One region of the Paenibacillus paludis genome, then DNA from elsewhere that is predicted to be linked to it. Evidence: predicted binding sites of a transcription regulator. Region 1 holds the regulator's gene; the other holds the start of a gene.

Region 1 (3,435 bases):
AGCCGGCCAGCTGGTCACACGCCTGCTTCCCGGGAGCAAGCCCAAAGATTGGGAAGAACTGGCGGCGCTGGAGAATACGCTGAACTTAGCCCTGAGCGACATCATCCGCAGGGGTGACAAAATGCTCAGCGAGATGCGCGATACGGAGAGTCAGTCGTCTTCGGACAGCCTGGTGACCGATATCGGAGGCTTGTTCAAGGATTTGGCATCCATCCGGGAACAAATCCGCTTCTTTATGGGTCTCAGTGACGATAATATCGTGTACTGGATGGAAGGGAGCGGCAACTACCGGGGCAAGTCGCTTCAGCTCTACGCCGTGCCTGTCGATGTAAGCAGTCAGCTCAAGGATCTGTTCTTCGACAAGAAGAAGAGCATAGTGCTGACCTCGGCCACGTTATCGGTCGACAAGTCCTTTCAGTTCATGATTGACAACCTTGGTCTTTCTGAAGCCTCTGAGCAAGGGCGTCTCATGACAGCGCTGCTGCCTTCACCGTTCAAGTACCGTGAACAGGCTCTGCTTGTCATCCCGCGCGATTTCCCCAGTGTTAAGGGCAGCGTAGGCGATGCGCGTTTTGTAGACAAGCTGGTGCATTCGCTGGCTGAAGCGGCGGCGGCGACCAAGGGGCGGATGCTGGTGCTGTTCACCTCCTACAAAATGCTGCGCCAGGTTTACGATCCGCTGAAAGAGGCCTTGGCTTCCCAGGACATTACGGTTCTGGGCCAGGGTGTGGAAGGAGGCAGCCGCAGCAAGCTGATCCGGCGTTTTCAGGACAGCTCTGCATCGGTATTGCTTGGAACAAGCAGTTTCTGGGAAGGAGTCGACATCCCTGGCGAGGCGCTGACCTGTCTTGCGATTGTAAGGCTGCCGTTTCAGCCGCCGAATCATCCGCTTGCCGAGGCAAAGGCGGAGCTTCTGCAGGCCCAGAAGAAGAATCCTTTTATGAAAATGTCTGTTCCACAAGCAGTGATCCGGTTCAAACAGGGTTTTGGACGATTGGTTCGCACAGCGCAGGACCGGGGAATTGTTATAGTATATGATACCAGGGTCATCGAAGCTTATTACGGGAAGTACTTCCTGTATTCACTCCCTGGTCCGAAGATGGAGCACATGCTTACCGATCAGATGGTTCCGCGGATTGCGGAATGGCTTGAAGAGGGCGGCGTTTCCTAATCTGTCATCGTTTATAAATTTTTTCCATCTCTTTGTACCATAGGCTGTGTCCCGTTCGCAGAGCGGGCACTGCACGTGGTTGTCATACGATATCGCGTCAGTGCAATTCTAAATTAGGAGGAGAAAACATGAAATCGGATAAAATATCGGAGGCCGTCGTACGCAGACTCCCAGTGTACCTGCGTTTCCTGAACGATCTCCAAAAGCGTGAAATCTCAACCGTTTCTTCTCAGGAACTCGGGCAGAAGCTGGACCTTAATCCGGCACAGATTCGTAAGGATCTGGCCTATTTTGGTGATTTCGGCAGAAAAGGCATTGGATATGACGTGTCTTATCTCATCGAAAAGATCCGTCATATTCTGAAGCTGGATCAACAAATCAACGTGGCCCTGGTGGGTGCCGGTAACCTCGGTCATGCCTTGTCCAATTACAATGCTTATCTGAAGGATACCATGAAAATCACCGCTGTATTTGATTCTTATGCTCCCAAGATTGGACAAAAGATCAACTCTCTTACGGTTCAGCCGATGGAGGAGCTGGGTCAGACCATCCGTGATCAGGGAATCCGGATCGGGATCATCACTGTACCGGACAGCGAAGCACAGAATGTGGCTGATATTCTGGTAGAATCGGGCATCGAGGCGATCCTGAATTTTGCACCGGTCATTCTGAAGACACCTGCAACCATCCGTATTCATGCTGCCGACTTTACGACTGACCTGCAAAGTCTGGCGTATTATTTACATGATGGAAAGGAAGGAATTACAGATGAGCAGCAATAAGATGATAATTGCAAACGGACGTTTTCTGGTTCCCGGAAGCGAGAAGCCGGTCCTGAGCGGTTATATGACTATAGAAAATGATTTGATCACATACATAGGGGAAGAGAAGCCCGTTATTGAAGAAGGCACAGTGACGCTCGACGGCAGCCGGCTGCTGTTCATGCCGGGTCTGGTCAATACCCATGGCCATGCTGCGATGTCGCTGCTGCGCGGCTATGGGGATGATATGGTTCTTCAAGCCTGGCTGCAGGAGAAAATGTGGCCGATGGAGGAGAAGTTTACCGGAGATGATGTCTACTGGGGCACTTCCTTATCCGTTCTGGAGATGCTGAAAGGCGGCACAACCACCTTTTTGGATATGTATGATCATATGGACCGGGTGGCCGAGGTGGTCGAACACTCCGGCATCCGTGCGGTGCTGATGCGCGGTGTTATTGGTCTATGTCCTGAAGAAGTGCAGAATCAGAAGCTTGCGGAAGCTGTTGCTTTCGCCCGCAACTGGCACGGCAAGGCTGACGGCAGAATTACAACCATGATTTCACCGCATGCCCCGTATACTTGTCCTCCGGACTTTTTCATGCGGTTTGTGCAGGCGGCACATGACCTGGACCTGCCGATGCATACGCATATGTCGGAAACGCTGCGTGAAGTGGAGCAGAATGCCGCTGATTACGGCCTGCGTCCTGTAGCGCACCTGGAGAAGCTGGGGATGTTCACCCGCCCGTCCTTAATCGCCCATGGTGTCCACCTGAACGATGAGGAGATCGAAATCCTCGCCCGCCACAAGGTGGGTGTGTCCCATAACCCGGGAAGTAACCTGAAGCTTGCCAGCGGGGTTGCACGGGTGCCTGAGCTGCTGAGAGCCGGAGTCAAAGTTTCGCTCGGTACGGACGGGGCGGCAAGCAACAATAATCTCGATATGTTCGAGGAAATGCGGCTTGCAGCATTGATCCATAAGGGAGTCAGCGGTGATCCTACCGCAGTTCCGGCACCGGAAGCGCTGCTGATGGCCACGCAATACGGGGCGGAATCAATCTTCCTGAACCAGGTGGGCCGCCTTGCAGCGGGGATGAAGGCTGATTTTATTGCAATTGATATTGACCAGCCTCATCTACTGCCGCATAGCGACTTGCTCTCCCACGCCGTGTATTCGGCCAGCGCCAAGGATGTCGAGCATGTCTGGGTGAACGGCAAGCAGGTTGTGAAGCATGGTCAGTGCCTGACACTGGACGAGGAAGAAATCCGCCGCAAGGCGCAAGAAACTTTTGAAGGGCTGCTGAAGCGTTAATTCGACTGCCGCCGCAGTTGGCTTTATGACGTTTCATATATTAAGGAAAGGAAGCTGCATTTTGAGGAAAAGGAAAAAATGGCTTCTGCTGGGGATCGCTCTGTTTCTGCTCATTTTGTTCGGTCTAAGCCAATTTTATGCCTATATCATGAAGGACCAATGGAATGAACGCAGCGCGGCCAAAGAAGTTGCCA
Region 2 (3,435 bases), on a different contig from region 1:
GACCATAACCCCTTGGCCCATGGTATAGAAATGGTGAGCCCATACCAGGAAGGACAGCAGGGAGATAAGCAGCATACTGACGACCATGGAAGTGTAGCCGTACAGATTCTTTTTGGAGAAGGTGGCGATAATTTCGCTGTAAATACCGAATGCCGGCAAAATAACGATATATACCTCCGGATGTCCCCACACCCAGAACAGGTTGGCCCAGAGCATATCCATCCCGCCGTTAGCCATCGTGAAGAATTGAGAGCCAAACAGCCGGTCGAACATCATCAGGGCAAGTGCCACAGTCAGCACAGGGAAGGCAAATACGATAATAATGTTCGTAATCAGTACGGACCAGGTGAACATTGGCATCTTCATCAGCGTCATGCCTGGTGCACGCATTTTAAGAATCGTCACGATGAAGTTAACGCCTGTGATCAGTGTCCCGATACCGGAAATCTGCAGCGCCAGGGAGTAATAGTTATTACCGACCGTAGGGCTGAATTCCAGACTCGCTAGCGGGAAGTAAGCCGACCATCCGGCATCCGGCGAGCCGCCGATTACGAACGAAATGTTAAGCAGCATAGCTCCCATGAAGAAGAGCCAGAAGCTGACCGCGTTCAGCCGCGGAAAGGCCACATCTCGTGCGCCGATCTGCAGTGGGATAATCACGTTCATTAAACCGATGATAAACGGCATGGCCATGAACAGAATCATGATCAGACCATGGGTGGTAAAGACCTCGTTATAATGCTGGGCATCGAGGAATTTCATTTCCGGCGCTGCCGTTTGCAGACGCATCATCATGGCGTCAACACCGCCGCGGAACAGCATAAGCAGTGCGGCCAGGATATACATAACCCCGATCTTCTTATGGTCTACAGTTGTAAGCCATTCGCGCCAGAGGTATCCCCATTTCTTGAAATAGGTAAGCCCAACGAGAATCCCGATGGTCGCAAGAGCGATACTGATCATTGCTCCGTATATCAGGGGTTCGCCGTGAACCTTAAATTTGTCTAAATCCATTAGGGTAGCTCCTTTCAGGTTGTTACATTAAACTGTGAACGAGTTAGTGGCCCTCGTGTGTGTGTTCTTCTACAGGTGAGCTTGGAAGCGGCTCATTCACCTCAGGGTTGGGCTCGCTGTCAAATTCGGTCTGGCTGGATGGTTCAGGAGAAGGGTGGATGTCCTTGTTATCCTGATGATCCATATTTCCGTTATCTATATCCATTTCCGTACCATCGCCGCTCATATGCTCGCTATGGTCTCCCGGCGGCGGGCTGAACTCCAAATGGGTGGAGGAATAGGTTTTGCGTCCAAGATGTTCGGCAGCCAGCAGGCCTTTGAATTCATCCTCCGTAAGCTTAGGCGCGGTATCCTTAACCTCTTTGACCCATTCGGCATATTCCTTGTCGCTCATCACAAGCGCCTCGAATTCCATGTGGGCGAAGCCTTTACCGCTAAAGTTCGAGTTCTTGCCGATAAATGAACCTGCGGTGTCGGCGGAGAGATTAAGTTTTGTAAGCATGTCGCTCATCGCATACTTCTGTCCGGCAAGCTGTGGAATCCAGAAGCTGGTGATGGTGCCGAAAGAGTACAATCTGAACTCTACCGCACGGTGAATCGGGAAATTGACGTAGTTTACGGTTTCAATTCCCTCCTCAGGATAGCTGAAATGCCATTTCCAGTTGGAAGAAGAGGCGTAAATAACCAAAGGCTTCTGGTCCTTGTATTCCTCCGCGACATTCTCAACCGCATGGGTTGATTTTACAGTCACTACTGACAAAAAGGTTACGATGATAATCGGGATAATAATCCAGATGGCTTCGAGAACCTTGTTGCCCTCCTCATGTTCTGGAATGTAACCTTCGTTGCTTTTCTTCGCCCGGTATTTCACCAGTACGAATATATATAAGATGTAGACAACTGCCAGGACCCCGATCATCACCAGAATGGACAGGATGATGGTGTCAGATAAAGTGCGTGCGGCCGGACCCTTCGGATTCAGAACGGTGAGCGAACTGCATCCCGGCAGAAGAAGGATTAGGCTGAGGAACAAAGCGTATAACGGACCCTTTTTTTTCATATAGAACTCCTTCCTTCAATACTTCTTTTCATTGCCGTTCATTAGCCAATAAATATTAACCTGTATCTATAGTAAGAACTACTTACCCATAATGCAAAATACATATTTTAACAATAAAGACACATAAGACCTTAATAATGGCGAACAAGTTAAATATGTGTGATCGAATTGTTACAAATGTCGTAAGGTATGACAAAGATCACTGTAGTGGTGCGGTTTAAGGTAATTTTAAGGTTGTTCAAATTTTGTTCACTTTTTCACAAATGTTACTAATTTCGTCACAATTAATTTTAGCAATAAAGCCTGATTTTAACCGCTTTTTGCGGCCGCGACAGCTTTCGACGATTATTGCGATTTTTTGATAAATATTAAGAATATGTCTTTTGTCACTGTGAAAAAGTAACAAGATATTCTTTGGGCGGTTACAATCTCTCAAATTCAAATCTATCTATGTGTGATAAAGTATAGATAAATATACATAGATAGGAGATTACTGCTTGTGCGAATGAAAAAAACAATGCTGTTATTCATGTCTTTATTCTTATGTTTCGGTATTCTACAGAACACGGCAATCGCAGCCGGAACGAATGCCTCATTACGTCTTGGTGTGAACGACACACTGACGGAAATAGAAGCTGTTTCTGTAAAAGGTAACTATTATGTTCCAGTACGCGCTTTGGCGCAGAAGCTGAAGTGGAACATTTCCATGCTTCAGGACGGGGTTCAGATCGCCGGAGGCGGCAAATCCCTTTTACTGCTCAAAAATGACGGAGGCGCCAAACTCCAGAATGATACCATTGTTCCAATAAGTACCTTTGTGCAGAATGGATCGCTGATGGTTCCACTGCGGATAAGTACTTATCTTGGGTATATGATAACCTTTGAGCCGGATAAATATTTACTAAGAGTGCGGGATACATCGGCGGCTTTGGATGATGCGGCGTTCGTAAGCCAATTCAAGAGCGAATTAAAGCCGATTGTCAGCGCAAAGCCGGCTCCGGAGACAACCCCGGGCAAGCAAGGGAGGATAGTGTATCTTACCTTTGACGACGGACCGTCGGCAACGACTTCGCAACTGCTGGATATTCTGGGCAAAAATGAGGTAAAGGCGACCTTTTTTATGCTTGGACCCAATATGAACCGGTATCCGTCGGCAGTGAAACGAATTGAAGAGGAAAGCCACGGACTCGCACTCCACGGCATGACTCACCGCAAAGAGAAGTTTTATGCTTCTCCGGGTGCAGCACTTGCCGAAATGTCAGCTGATAATGCAGTGCTGAAGAAGATCACCGGCTCCAGCACAACACTGATCCGTCCGCCGTACGGAAGTAAACCTTATTTCACCAAATCCTTCAGGGACA

The links. Region 1 encodes Rex, which represses fermentation and respiration genes when NADH is low (regulators of the CRP and FNR family bind a similar motif). Its sites were predicted from a motif close to TTGTGAAATATTTCACAA; they were not measured.
Region 2: a site for Rex is predicted at 2,320-2,337, ahead of qoxA (cytochrome aa3 quinol oxidase subunit II). Genes of this name have one in related genera too.

Annotation. Positions count from the first base shown of each region.
Region 1 covers NZ_JBGJZP010000036.1:34,368-37,802, reverse strand. The annotation lists gene dinG (ATP-dependent DNA helicase DinG) at 1-1,171, shown strand, start outside; gene ACAN56_RS34615 (redox-sensing transcriptional repressor Rex) at 1,261-1,953, shown strand; gene ACAN56_RS34610 (amidohydrolase) at 1,940-3,241, shown strand; gene ACAN56_RS34605 (cell wall elongation regulator TseB-like domain-containing protein) at 3,303-3,435, shown strand, end outside.
Region 2 covers NZ_JBGJZP010000007.1:176,241-179,675, forward strand. The annotation lists gene qoxB (cytochrome aa3 quinol oxidase subunit I) at 1-1,014, opposite strand, end outside; gene qoxA (cytochrome aa3 quinol oxidase subunit II) at 1,058-2,074, opposite strand; gene ACAN56_RS15795 (polysaccharide deacetylase family protein) at 2,580-3,435, shown strand, end outside.